2 regions of the Pontibacillus sp. ABV4_188 genome follow, and region 2 is predicted to be linked to the other one. Evidence: a T-box and tRNA genes for the amino acid it is inferred to sense, from the RefSeq annotation. Region 2 holds a T-box; the other holds one or more tRNA genes.
The links. The T-box of region 2 lies ahead of ileS (isoleucine--tRNA ligase). A T-box ahead of a tRNA ligase gene usually reads a tRNA of that ligase, here a tRNA-Ile.

Region 1 (7,199 bases), 1.5 Mb from region 2:
GAAAGTACAAGCCATTAAAGTCGTCTACCCGACACCTCCTAAAAACGATAAAAAAGGCGCAGAGAAAGTCATTCTTCAGCTGATGAAGGAATACCCAATCGAGCTAGTTGCGATCGGCAATGGGACAGCTTCTAGAGAAACGGAACAAATTATCGCTGATATGATTCAGAACAATGAATTAGACATTGCATACATGATCGTAAATGAAGCAGGAGCAAGTGTATATTCAGCTTCCAAGTTAGCCCGTGAAGAGTTTCCTGATTTACAAGTAGAAGAGCGGAGTGCTGTATCTATTGCCCGCCGCGTGCAAGACCCACTAGCTGAATTAGTAAAGATTGATCCTAAGAGTATTGGTGTAGGGCAGTACCAACATGACGTAACGCAGAAGAAATTAAATCAATCATTAACGTTCGTTGTAGAGACAACGGTAAACCAGGTTGGTGTGAATGCCAATACGGCTTCTCCTTCTTTACTTCAATATGTATCAGGCCTTAGCAAAACGGTTGCAAATAATATTGTGAAGACAAGAGAAGAGCAAGGGAAGTTTACAAATCGCAATCAGCTAAAGAAAATCCCTCGCCTTGGAGCTAAAACATATGAACAGAGTATAGGTTTCTTAAGGTTACCTGATGGGGATGAACCGTTAGACCGTACACCTATTCACCCTGAGAGTTATAAAGCTACGAAAGAATTGCTGAAGAAGATGGGATGTTCTGTAGAAGACCTTGGAACAGATAAACTAAATGACCAGGTTAAGAACCTAAATGTAAACGAGGCTGCTAGTCAACTAGAGATTGGTGTTCCTACACTCCAAGATATACTAGAAGCTTTAGTTCAGCCTGGCCGTGACCCTCGTGATGACTTACCAACTCCTTTATTAAAGAAAGACGTTCTTTCAATGGAGGATTTAAGACAAGGCATGGAGCTACAAGGTACAGTGCGTAATGTCGTAGACTTTGGCGTATTTGTAGACATTGGAGTAAAACAAGATGGTTTGGTGCATATCTCTAAACTTGCTAAACGCTTTGTTAAACATCCATTAGATGTTGTGGCAGTTGGAGATGTCGTAACGGTTTGGGTTGAAGATGTAGATAAGAAAAAAGAACGGATTGCTCTATCTATGCTAGGACCAGCTGAATAATAGAAGGAAGCACTGCTTACGAGCAGTGTTTTTTTCTATAGAAATACCAACACTGATTAAGCATCTTGATTTGATAAGAATTCTTTTCCTGGTATGCTTTCATCAGTTGTCGCTGTAACCAACTAGGCATAAAGAGCACCACCTTTCTGTTAATATGTAAAAAGCGATGTTGTCATTGAGAAAGGTATAAAGCGTTACTTTCATGTTATGCATACAAACGCCTATATGTGATAAAGGAGGGGAAACTATGGAAAATAAAGCGTTATGGAGATGGGTAGATCAGATCTCAAGAGAATGGTTTGGGAAGCCATATGAAGATGAGGTAATGATGAACAACCGTCTACGTACAACAGGTGGCCGTTACTTACCAGCTCACAGGAGAATTGAGCTGAATCCTAAATACCTATCAGAGTTAGGTGAAGAAGAATTTAAAGGGATAATCAAACATGAGTTATGCCACTATCACCTTCATATAGAAGGGAAGGGTTATCAACATCGTGACCCAGAATTTAGAGCCTTATTAAAAAGAACGGGGTCTCCGCGATTTTGTAAGGCGTTGCCTTCCCAATATAGAGAGCCTAACCATATCTATCAATGCAAGGAGTGTGGGTATACTTATAAACGACTAAAAAGGGTGAATACAACGAAGTATAGGTGCGGGAAATGCAAAGGGAAGTTAAAAAAGATAGAATAATGTATTGACCTTGGACGAGCCACGTGTTAAATTATTATAGCCGTCATCGATACGGCACTTTAACCGAATAACTGATTTTAATTTTTTTCGGGAATGTTATTGACACTCATTAAAATGTGTTGTAACATATAAAAGTCGCAAAGGAAAACAAAAAAGAACTCATTCAAACCGAATGAAATTCTTTAAAAAAATCCTTGCAAACAAAAACAATATCTGATAAAGTATTTAATTGTCGGCGAAACAAAACAAGCCGAAAAACAAATGCTTCATTAATTCTTATTCCAACGTAGCTCAGTGGTAGAGCTATCGGCTGTTAACCGATCGGTCGCAGGTTCGAATCCTGCCGTTGGAGCCAGTGGAGAAGTACTCAAGTGGCTGAAGAGGCGCCCCTGCTAAGGGTGTAGGTCGCGTAAGCGGCGCGAGGGTTCAAATCCCTCCTTCTCCGCCATTTCTTACCTGGCCCGTTGGTCAAGTGGTTAAGACACCGCCCTTTCACGGCGGTAACACGGGTTCGAATCCCGTACGGGTCACCATTTAGTTTTTGGTCCGGTAGTTCAGTTGGTTAGAATGCCTGCCTGTCACGCAGGAGGTCGCGGGTTCGAGTCCCGTCCGGACCGCCACTTATATTGGCCCATAGCCAAGCGGTAAGGCAACGGTTTTTGGTACCGTCATGCGCTGGTTCGAATCCAGCTGGGCCAGCCATTATTACGAAGAGCCATTAGCTCAGTTGGTAGAGCATCTGACTTTTAATCAGAGGGTCGGAGGTTCGAATCCTCCATGGCTCACCATTGTTTTTTCACACCGTGCGGGTGTGGCGGAATTGGCAGACGCGCTAGACTTAGGATCTAGTGTCTCTCGACGTGGGGGTTCAAGTCCCTCCACCCGCACCATTATTAATGCAAGCGATCTTCGCTAACAAGCGTGTAAAGCTCATAATTGATGAGCGGTCGTGGCGGAATGGCAGACGCGCTAGGTTGAGGGCCTAGTGGGGGTTCACCCCGTGGAGGTTCAAATCCTCTCGACCGCACCATTGAAGTCACAAAGAAATTTAAAAAAAGTTCTTGCATTGATAAAATAGACGTGATATAATAAATCTTGTCGCTTCAAAAAAACAACATGCGCCCGTAGCTCAATTGGATAGAGCGTTTGACTACGGATCAAGAGGTTAGGGGTTCGACTCCTCTCGGGCGCGCCATTTTCTTTCTGCGGGAAGTAGCTCAGCTTGGTAGAGCACATGGTTTGGGACCATGGGGTCGCAGGTTCGAATCCTGTCTTCCCGACCATCGGAAAACTTTATATGCGGGTGTAGTTTAGTGGTAAAACCTCAGCCTTCCAAGCTGATGTCGTGGGTTCGATTCCCATCACCCGCTCCATTATTAATATGGGCCTGTAGCTCAGTTGGTTAGAGCGCACGCCTGATAAGCGTGAGGTCGGTGGTTCAAGTCCACTCAGGCCCACCAGAAGAAACATTTGATCTTTGAAAACTGAACGAAACAACATGTAACGTCAATGTCTTTAAATTATTTTTTAAAGCCAGTAATCATTTATTTGATGCTAGGCAAACTCTAACTTTATGGAGAGTTTGATCTTGGCTCAGGACGAACGCTGGCGGCGTGCCTAATACATGCAAGTCGAGCGCGTGAATCAACATGATCCCTTCGGGGTGATTGTTGTGGATCGAGCGGCGGACGGGTGAGTAACACGTGGGCAACCTACCCATGAGATCGGGATAACTCCGGGAAACCGGAGCTAATACCGAATAACCCAGTGAACTGCATGGTTCACTGGTAAAAGGCGGTTTCGGCCGTCACTCATGGATGGGCCCGCGGCGCATTAGCTAGTTGGTAAGGTAACGGCTTACCAAGGCGACGATGCGTAGCCGACCTGAGAGGGTGATCGGCCACACTGGGACTGAGACACGGCCCAGACTCCTACGGGAGGCAGCAGTAGGGAATCTTCCGCAATGGACGAAAGTCTGACGGAGCAACGCCGCGTGAACGATGAAGGTCTTCGGATCGTAAAGTTCTGTTGTTAGGGAAGAACAAGTGCCAGAGGAAATGCTGGTACCTTGACGGTACCTAACCAGAAAGCCACGGCTAACTACGTGCCAGCAGCCGCGGTAATACGTAGGTGGCAAGCGTTGTCCGGAATTATTGGGCGTAAAGCGCGCGCAGGCGGTTTCTTAAGTCTGATGTGAAAGCCCACAGCTCAACTGTGGAGGGCCATTGGAAACTGGGGAACTTGAGTACAGAAGAGGAGAGTGGAATTCCACGTGTAGCGGTGAAATGCGTAGATATGTGGAGGAACACCAGTGGCGAAGGCGACTCTCTGGTCTGTAACTGACGCTGAGGCGCGAAAGCGTGGGTAGCAAACAGGATTAGATACCCTGGTAGTCCACGCCGTAAACGTTGAGTGCTAGGTGTTAGGGGGTTTCCGCCCCTTAGTGCTGAAGTTAACGCATTAAGCACTCCGCCTGGGGAGTACGGCCGCAAGGCTGAAACTCAAAAGAATTGACGGGGGCCCGCACAAGCGGTGGAGCATGTGGTTTAATTCGAAGCAACGCGAAGAACCTTACCAGGTCTTGACATCTTCCGCTATCCCTAGAGATAGGGAGTTCCCTTCGGGGACGGAATGACAGGTGGTGCATGGTTGTCGTCAGCTCGTGTCGTGAGATGTTGGGTTAAGTCCCGCAACGAGCGCAACCCCTAATCTTAGTTGCCAGCATTCAGTTGGGCACTCTAAGGTGACTGCCGGTGACAAACCGGAGGAAGGCGGGGATGACGTCAAATCATCATGCCCCTTATGACCTGGGCTACACACGTGCTACAATGGATGGTACAGAGGGCCGCGAGACCGCGAGGTCAAGCAAATCTCAAAAAACCATTCTCAGTTCGGATTGCAGGCTGCAACTCGCCTGTATGAAGCCGGAATCGCTAGTAATCGCAGGTCAGCATACTGCGGTGAATACGTTCCCGGGCCTTGTACACACCGCCCGTCACACCACGAGAGTTGGCAACACCCGAAGTCGGTGAGGTAACCTTTTTGGAGCCAGCCGCCGAAGGTGGGGCCAATGATTGGGGTGAAGTCGTAACAAGGTAGCCGTATCGGAAGGTGCGGCTGGATCACCTCCTTTCTAAGGATTATAACGGAAAGCGCAGGCGACTGATTAGGGTCGTACGGATAAGTGAGCTGTTCGGAAGTGGCGTTAGCCACTGCAGAATAGATCGCTTATCTCGCTAGACCCTAGTCGCCGGAGCTAGACACAATTTCGCGTTCATGTTTGTTTCGTTCGGTTTTGGAAGCTCAAATGCTTTCAAACAGTACCTTGAAAACTAGATAAGAATTAGACATCAAACCAACGTTAGATTTAACGTAAGCATCATTATGATGCGTCTTTTCACATTGATTTTAGATAGTTAAGTGAATAAGGGCGCACGGTGGATGCCTTGGCACTAGGAGCCGATGAAGGACGGGACTAACACCGATATGCTTCGGGGAGCCGTAAGTAGGCTATAATCCGGAGATTTCCGAATGGGGGAACCCACTACCCGTAATGGGGTAGGATCCTTAACTGAATACATAGGTTAAGGAAGGTAGACTCGGGGAACTGAAACATCTCAGTACCCGAAGGAAGAGAAAGCAAACGCGATTTCCTGAGTAGCGGCGAGCGAAACGGAATCAGCCCAAACCAGAGAGCTTGCTCTCTGGGGTTGTAGGACACTCCTTTGGAGTTATCAAGAAACAAGATAGATGAATGATCTGGAACGGTCAGCCGAAGAAGGTAACGGCCCTGTAGTCAAAATCTTGTTTCCTCCGGAGTGGATCCTGAGTACGGCGGAACACGAGGAATTCCGTCGGAATCCGGGAGGACCATCTCCCAAGGCTAAATACTCCCTAGTGACCGATAGTGAACCAGTACCGTGAGGGAAAGGTGAAAAGCACCCCGGGAGGGGAGTGAAATAGAACCTGAAACCGTGTGCCTACAAGTAGTTGGAGCCCGTTAATGGGTGACAGCGTACCTTTTGTAGAATGGACCGGCGAGTTACGATCCCATGCAAGGTTAAGATGAAAAATCGGAGCCGCAGCGAAAGCGAGTCTGAATAGGGCGAAATAGTATGTGGTCGTAGACCCGAAACCGTGTGATCTACCCATGTCCAGGGTGAAGGCCAGGTAACACTGGCTGGAGGCCCGAACCCACGCACGTTGAAAAGTGCGGGGATGAGGTGTGGGTAGCGGTGAAATGCCAATCGAACACGGAGATAGCTGGTTCTCTCCGAAATAGCTTTAGGGCTAGCCTCAAGGTAAGAGTCTTGGAGGTAGAGCACTGATTGGACTAGGGGCCCTCATCGGGTTACCGAATTCAGTCAAACTCCGAATGCCAACGACTCATCCTTGGGAGTCAGACTGCGAGTGATAAGGTCCGTAGTCGAGAGGGGAACAGCCCAGACCACCAGCTAAGGTCCCTAAGTTTATGTTAAGTGGAAAAGGATGTGGAGTTGCTCAGACAACCAGGATGTTGGCTTAGAAGCAGCCATCATTTAAAGAGTGCGTAATAGCTCACTGGTCGAGTGACTCTGCGCCGAAAATGTACCGGGGCTAAACATAACACCGAAGCTGTGGATTGTTCTTACGAACAATGGTAGGAGAGCGTTCTAAGTGCAGTGAAGTCAGACCGTAAGGACTGGTGGAGCGCTTAGAAGTGAGAATGCCGGTATGAGTAGCGAAAGAAGAGTGAGAATCTCTTCCACCGTAAGTCTAAGGTTTCCTGAGGAAGGCTCGTCCGCTCAGGGTTAGTCGGGACCTAAGCCGAGGCCGAAAGGCGTAGGCGATGGATAACAGGTTGATATTCCTGTACCACCTCCTTTCCGTTTGAATGACGGGGGGACGCAGTAGGATAGGGAATCCGCTCCACTGGATGTGAGCGGCCAAGCAGTGAGTGAGATGCATAGGCAAATCCGTGCATCAATCACAAGCTGTGATGGGGAGGGAACTATAGTACCGAAGTTCCTGATTTCACACTGCCAAGAAAAGCCTCTAATGAGGAAAGAGGTGCCCGTACCGCAAACCGACACAGGTAGACGAGGAGAGTATCCTAAGGTGATCGGGAGAACTCTTGTTAAGGAACTCGGCAAAATGACCCCGTAACTTCGGGAGAAGGGGTGCTCCTTCATAGGAGGAGCCGCAGTGAAAAGGCCCAATCGACTGTTTAGCAAAAACACAGGTCTCTGCGAAACCGAAAGGTGAAGTATAGGGGCTGACACCTGCCCGGTGCTGGAAGGTTAAGGGGATGAGTTAGCTTAGGCGAAGCTTTGAACCGAAGCCCCAGTAAACGGCGGCCGTAACTATAACGGTCCTAAGGTAGCG
Region 2 (7,199 bases):
TTCACTCATTTTATCAGTGATTGAAGGCTAATTTCACTTTTAGGTTTCCTCACACGAAAAGACACTCATGCATAAATTTCCCTTCCCAGGAGATACTGTTTTTTGACAGCAGCTCCACTGAGGAGGGTATAGATTTGACACGACATAAAGTTGAAATTTGCGGAGTCGATACATCAAAATTACCGGTACTTAAAAATGATGAAATGCGTAAGTTATTTACGCAAATGCAGGCAGGAGACGAAAGTGCCAGAGAAGTGTTAGTGAATGGGAACTTACGTCTTGTGCTTAGTGTTATTCAACGCTTTAACAATCGAGGAGAATACGTGGATGACCTTTTCCAAGTTGGTTGTATTGGATTAATGAAATCCATTGATAATTTTGATTTGGGTCAAAATGTAAAATTCTCAACCTATGCTGTACCAATGATTATTGGAGAAATTAGACGTTATTTAAGAGACAATAACCCTATTCGCGTTTCTCGTTCACTGAGAGATATTGCTTATAAAGCTTTACAAGTACGAGAGAAACTAATGGGTAAGACGTCTAAAGAACCAACACCAATGGAGATTGCTGAAGAAATGGGGGTCCCCCATTCCGATGTTGTGTTCGCTCTTGATGCAATTCAAGATCCAGTTTCATTATTTGAACCCATTTATAATGATGGTGGGGATCCGATATTTGTTATGGATCAATTAAGTGACGAGAAAAACAAGGATTCAATTTGGATTGACGAGATTGCCTTACAAGAGGGTATGAGAAGGTTAAATGACAGAGAGAAAATGATTTTGAATAAGCGTTTTTTCCAAGGAAAAACGCAAATGGAAGTTGCCGATGAAATAGGGATCTCCCAGGCTCAAGTCTCTCGCTTAGAAAAAGCAGCAATAAAAGAAATGAACAAACAAATGTATGACTAATGGATTGGTCTAAGCATGTATGTAGCGTGCTTAGACCTTTTCTATTGTTTCTGTTATAGATAGTAGTACATTCAAATTAGAAAGGTGTCCCTACTTCCAATAGGGTAGCCGGCAATTTAAAGCTTGTCCTTTATAACGACCTACTAAAGCTTTAGTCCCTTATTAAATTGTTCTTCTTCAATAATGAATATATATTCTGGTGAAGATTAAACCTTCTTGAGCATAAAATAGCTATAAAGGTGGTGTCATTTATGGTTACGATTTCTGAGTTACAAGTAAAAGAAATTATTTCTGTTGAGAATGGTCAAAAAATTGGTCATATGACGGACCTAGAAATCGATGTAGACAAAGGGAAACTCCTTGCTATTGTAGTAGGGACAAAAGGAAAGATGATGGGGTTATTCGGTAAAGACGACGAACTGGTTATCCCTTGGTCTTCGATCCTAACTATAGGTGAAGATGTCATACTCGTAAAAAATGTGACACGTCCTGAATTATATCCTCCCGAAAAGCCAGAATAAGCGGATTCACTCAAGAATTTTCCTACAGAATGTGATAAAATATACGAAACCATTATTTTTGGAGGTAAGAAGCATGGAGAGCTTTCATCATACACATCCTTCTTATATGGAGTTAACGAAGTGGACGTATCCTCATCCTGAATTGACTGTAGGACTCACAACCCGTATAGGCGGGACTGGGGAGCCTCCGTTCGATTCGTTTAACCTTGCCTGGCACGTTCCTGATCAACAAGATACAATCAGGAAAAACAGAGAAACGCTAGCTCAATTGTTAGATTTTCCACTGGAATCTTGGGTGGGCGGGGAACAAGTCCATAAGACTGAAATTAAACGTGTTACAAAGAAAGATTTAGGGAAGGGTGCTACTTCAAGGGAAACAGCCATTCCTGATTGTGATGGCCTTATTACCAACGAGCCTAACCTTTTACTTACTGCCTTTTATGCGGATTGCGTGCCATTATTTTTCTTTGACCCAGTTAATAACTGGATTGGTATTGCTCATGCTGGTTGGCGAGGAACCGTCGCCAGTATGGGGCCTAAGATGATTGATACTTTAGAAAAGCATGGTGCGGATAAAAGGCATATTAGGGTTGCAATAGGCCCCTCTATAGGTGGGGATGCATACGAAGTAGACGATACTGTGGTAGATCAAATTCCTAAACAATTTCGCTCTGAACCGACAGTAATTGAGCAAGGAAGTGGAAAGTATTTATTATCGCTTCAGCAGATGCATAAGGAACTCATTATGCAGGCGGGTATTAAAGAAGAACACATTGAAGTATCAGAATATTGTACATATCAAAATAGCCATTTATTCTTTTCCCATAGAAGGGATGAGGGCAAGACCGGTAGAATGTTAGGATTTATCGGGTTTAAAAAGTAAGAAAGGAGACATTTTTTTCGTGAACATCAAGGAAAATGTCGAGACTGTGACTGATGAGATTCAAAAAGCCTGTGAAAGAAGCGGGAGAGAACTATCAGAGGTTACGGTTATTGGAGTAACCAAATACGTATCTATCGAACGAGCTCAAGAAGCAGTAAATGCTGGGATTATACATTTAGGTGAGAACCGATTAGAAGGGTTACAGGAAAAGTATAATTCTATCGGACCAAAAGCAAAATGGCACTTTATTGGATCTTTACAATCTAGGAAAGTTAAGAATGTAATCGACACTATAACGATGATTCATTCTTTAGACAGATTATCGTTAGCTAAAGAGATTCATAAGCGTGCTAAACAAAAAATTTCTTGTTTCGTGCAAGTTAATGTTAGTGGAGAAGAATCAAAGCATGGATTATCTCCTGATGAAGTTCTTTCATTTATTGAGCGTTTGTCAGACTATGACAATATTGTGGTAGAAGGACTTATGACAATGGCCCCTCATAGTAAAGATGAGGAGCGCTTAAGAGCTACGTTCCGAGAACTTCGTGAATTAAAAGAAGAAGTTGAACAGAAAAATTGGGCTCATGCTCCTTGTCATGGGTTATCAATGGGGATGAGTAATGATTTTCAGATTGCCATTGAAGAAGGCGCGACCCATGTACGCATTGGCTCGAAGTTAGTCGGTCGTGAGGATCAATAAAAGAGGTGAAGAATCATGGGATTCATGAAAAGTGTTAAGAAAATTTTCGCTTTAGAAGATGAATATGAATATGAATACGAATATGTGGATGATGAAGAGGAAGAAATGGACCAGAGAAGTCATCCTAAACAACGAGAAGCACAGACTAAAGAAGAGAAAAAGCAAAATGTAGTTAGTTTAAAAAGTGTACAACCTGCTTCTAAAGTTGTCCTACTAGAGCCAAGAACGTATAATGAAGCACAAGAGATTGCTGACAATATAGTCAATCGTAAAGCAGTTGTTATCAATTTGCAGCGAGTCGATCATCATCAGGCAAAACGCATTGTAGATTTTTTAAGTGGAACCGTTTATGCTATAGGTGGGGATATGCAAAAGCTGGGCTCACAAACCTTTTTGTGCACGCCCGATAATGTAGATGTTTCTGGAAATATTTCGGAAATGTTTGCTAGTGATGATGAATACGAGAAAAGGTGGTAGACAATTTGATAGGGATTATTTTTGAATTTTTAAGCTTTGCGCTTTCAGCATATTTTTATGCGCTTATCGGTTACATCTTAATGTCCTGGTTCCCTGGTGCACGAGATTCTTCTATCGGTCGATTTCTAAGTGCGATTTGCGAGCCGTATCTAGAGCCGTTCCGAAAGATTATTCCACCACTTGGAATGATTGATATTTCGCCTATAGTAGCGATTTTCGCTTTAAATATTGCTCAGTTATACGGATTACCAGTATTGTATAATATTTTAGTATAATCCATAAGAAATCAATCGATTATGGGATGTCTATAGGGAACTTTCCTCTTAATGATTAGGGAAGAAGTTCTTACTAGACATCCTTATTTTATAGATTAAGTAGGTGAATGTGATGGACATCTATCAGCATTTCCGTAAAGAGGAACAACCCTTTATCGATCAAGTGCTATCATGGCAGGACGAAGTGGCTTCACGCTATGAAAGGAAAGTAAGTGACTTTCTAGACCCAAGAGAGCAGTACATATTCCGTTCTATTATCGGTCACAATGAAGATTTTGTGTTAAGGGAATTTGGAGGATATGCATCAGCAGAACGTAAACGCCTTATATTAGCTCCCTTCTATGAAAATCCTGAGGAAGAAGCGTTTGGCGTAACTTTACTAGAAGCAAGTTATCCGAGTAAGTTCGTTACACTTGAGCATAGAGATGTCCTTGGGGCTTTTATGTCTTTAGGTATTAAACGCAATAAGTTAGGGGACTTAATCGTAACGGATACACAAATTCAAATTCTTTTAGCAAGTGAAATTGCTGATTACGTTAAGATGAATCTTACAGGTATTAAAAAAGCCGGGGTTTCGTTTGAAGAACGCCCCTTTGAAGAAGTTCTCGAAACACAAGAAACTTGGCAAGAGCAATCTGGAACTGTATCATCTCTGCGTTTAGATGTTATGGTGAAAGAGATCTACAACATTTCTAGACAAAAAGCAGCTTTATTTATTGATAAGGGAGCTGTTAAGGTGAATTTTCGTACAGTAGAAGACCCTTCTTTCTCTTTAGAAGCAGGAGACCTTATCTCCCTAAGAGGGAAAGGTCGTAGTGTTGTGAAAGAAATTGAAGGTAAAACTAAAAAAGATAAATGGCGAATTGTAACGGCTGTGTTAAAATAATAAAGTATAGAGGGCAAAAAGATCATTCTCTCTTTTTTCGATAAATTTACATGAATACTTGTAGAAATGAGAAGGATTTAGTGAGGTTTTGTCGAATTTATAGCTTACTGAAGAAATGTGTATATTTATTTATAAAAGGAGGTGGCCCTAGTGGCACTTACACCATTAGACATCCATAACAAAGAGTTTACGCGTGGGTTTAGAGGATATGATGAAGACGAGGTCAATGAATTTCTTGATCAGGTCATTAAAGACTATGAATCAGTTATTCGTGAGAAGAAGAACTTAGAGGAGAAAGCTAGCCAGCTTGAAGAAAAGCTTGGTCACTTTAGTAATATAGAAGAAACGTTGAATAAATCAATTCTTGTAGCTCAGGAAACAGCAGAAGAAGTGAAGGGACATGCTAACAAAGAGTCCAAGCTTATCTTAAAAGAAGCTGAGAAAAATGCTGATCGTATCATAAATGAAGCATTATCGAAATCTCGCCGAATCTCATTAGAAGTTGAAGAACTGAAAAAACAAGCTAAAGTGTTCCGAACACGTCTAAAGATGATGGTAGAAGCACAGCTTGACATGTTAGAAACGGATGACTGGGATGAACTGTTTAATGAGGAGATTGAAGAAGAAACAGAATATGAAAAAGAGCTAGCCGAAAATAACTCTTGACGCTTAAGCTATTTTTACATATAATTCATTAACAGAACTACATCAATATACACATATGATGACAGGGACAGTACGAAATAGATAATCTGAGAAAGCGAATCAGGGATGGTGGAAGCCTGAGTCAGATGTTATTTTGGAAGATCACCCTCGAGTACCTCTATTGATCTTATTTGTAAATAGAGGCGTTTCATTCACGTTACGAATGCTAGAGTGGATTATTTAAAGACGCCATATGTCTTTTAATCTATAAGGGTGGTACCGCGAGACCTTCTCGTCCCTTCTGGGATGAGAGGGTCTTTTTTGTTTTTTTTAAGGTATCAGTCCATAGCAAATTGACTATGCTGAACTTATGAAGGAGGAACGGTTTAATGAACTATAAAGACACCTTGCTCATGCCTAAGACGGAGTTTCCTATGCGAGGGAACCTTCCGAATCGTGAGCCTAAAATGCAACAACAATGGGAAGACATGAATATTTATGAAAAAGTACAAGAGCGTACAGAAGGACGCCCGCTATTCGTACTTCATGATGGCCCTCCATATGCCAATGGTGACCTTCACATGGGTCACGCGCTAAATAAAGTATTGAAAGACTTTATTGTTCGTTATAAATCTATGGCAGGGTTTCATGCGCCTTACGTTCCAGGCTGGGATACGCATGGCCTTCCGATTGAGCAAGCACTAGCGAAAAAGAAAGTTAACCGTAAGAAGATGACGGTCGCTGAATTTCGTGAAAAATGCGCTGAATATGCGTTAAAACAAGTCGATAACCAGCGTCATCAATTCAAGCAACTTGGTGTACGCGGTGACTGGGAAAACCCTTATATCACGTTAAACAAAGATTATGAAGCTGCCCAAATTGAAGTCTTTGGAACAATGGCAAACAAAGGGTACATTTATAAAGGTAAAAAACCAGTCTACTGGAGTCCTTCTTCTGAATCAGCATTAGCTGAAGCGGAAATTGAGTATCAAGATAAGCGATCTGCTTCTATTTACGTTGGTTTTGATGTTAAAGAAACAAACGGCGTTTTAGATGGAGATGAAACGTTTGTTATCTGGACGACTACACCTTGGACGATTCCGGCTAACCAAGGTATTGCCGTTCATCCTGAATTAAACTATGTAAAAGTGAAAGTAGATAGCGGTAACTATATCATTGCTGAGAAATTAATTGATGAAGTTGCAGAAGCTCTTGAGTGGTCAAATCCTGAAATTGTTAAGACATATAAGGGAAGCGAACTTGAGCGTGTAGAAGCACAGCATCCCCTTTATGAACGCACTTCTCTTGTCGTGCTTGGTGACCACGTTACGACAGACGCTGGTACTGGTTGTGTACACACAGCACCAGGACACGGGGAAGATGACTTCTGGGTAGGTAAACAATATGGACTTGAAGTTCTTTGTCCAGTTGACGAGAAAGGGTACTTCACAGATGAAGCACCAGGATATGAAGGTATGTTCTATGATGCAGCGAATAAAGACATCACAGAAAAGTTAAAAGAAGTAGGTGCTTTATTAGACCTAACGTTTATCACACACTCTTATCCACATGATTGGCGTACGAAGAAGCCAACAATCTTCCGTGCAACAAGTCAGTGGTTCGCTTCTATTAAAGATTTCCGTGAAGATATTCTAGAAGAAATCAAACAAACGAAGTGGACTCCTGCATGGGGCGAAACGCGCCTTTACAACATGGTTCGTGACCGTGAAGACTGGTGTATTTCCCGTCAACGTGCGTGGGGGGTTCCTATTCCTGTATTTTATGGTGAAGACAATACTCCAATTATTACAGAAGAAACCATCCAACACGTGTCAGACTTGTTCCGTGAACATGGATCAAACGTTTGGTTTGAGCGTGAAGCAAAAGACTTGCTTCCT

Region 1: it has a tRNA-Ile gene. The T-box ahead of ileS (isoleucine--tRNA ligase) is inferred to sense a tRNA for this amino acid. The anticodon was not compared.

What each region holds. Positions count from the first base shown of each region.
Region 1 covers NZ_CM149975.1:253,915-261,113, forward strand. The annotation lists gene ACYX4O_RS01440 (Tex family protein) at 1-1,141, shown strand, start outside; gene cmpA (cortex morphogenetic protein CmpA) at 1,158-1,271, opposite strand; gene ACYX4O_RS01450 (SprT family protein) at 1,389-1,835, shown strand; tRNA gene ACYX4O_RS01455 (tRNA-Asn) at 2,116-2,190, shown strand; tRNA gene ACYX4O_RS01460 (tRNA-Ser) at 2,193-2,283, shown strand; tRNA gene ACYX4O_RS01465 (tRNA-Glu) at 2,294-2,368, shown strand; tRNA gene ACYX4O_RS01470 (tRNA-Asp) at 2,379-2,455, shown strand; tRNA gene ACYX4O_RS01475 (tRNA-Gln) at 2,463-2,537, shown strand; tRNA gene ACYX4O_RS01480 (tRNA-Lys) at 2,548-2,623, shown strand; tRNA gene ACYX4O_RS01485 (tRNA-Leu) at 2,641-2,725, shown strand; tRNA gene ACYX4O_RS01490 (tRNA-Leu) at 2,779-2,865, shown strand; tRNA gene ACYX4O_RS01495 (tRNA-Arg) at 2,954-3,030, shown strand; tRNA gene ACYX4O_RS01500 (tRNA-Pro) at 3,042-3,118, shown strand; tRNA gene ACYX4O_RS01505 (tRNA-Gly) at 3,135-3,208, shown strand; tRNA gene ACYX4O_RS01510 (tRNA-Ile) at 3,219-3,295, shown strand; rRNA gene ACYX4O_RS01515 (16S ribosomal RNA) at 3,406-4,968, shown strand; rRNA gene ACYX4O_RS01520 (23S ribosomal RNA) at 5,250-7,199, shown strand, end outside.
Region 2 covers NZ_CM149975.1:1,720,560-1,727,758, forward strand. The annotation lists gene sigG (RNA polymerase sporulation sigma factor SigG) at 93-914, shown strand; gene ACYX4O_RS08755 (YlmC/YmxH family sporulation protein) at 1,166-1,435, shown strand; gene pgeF (peptidoglycan editing factor PgeF) at 1,509-2,318, shown strand; gene ACYX4O_RS08765 (YggS family pyridoxal phosphate-dependent enzyme) at 2,338-3,018, shown strand; gene ACYX4O_RS08770 (cell division protein SepF) at 3,034-3,495, shown strand; gene ACYX4O_RS08775 (YggT family protein) at 3,504-3,770, shown strand; gene ACYX4O_RS08780 (YlmH family RNA-binding protein) at 3,883-4,656, shown strand; gene ACYX4O_RS08785 (DivIVA domain-containing protein) at 4,807-5,322, shown strand; T-box leader at 5,372-5,604, shown strand; gene ileS (isoleucine--tRNA ligase) at 5,691-7,199, shown strand, end outside.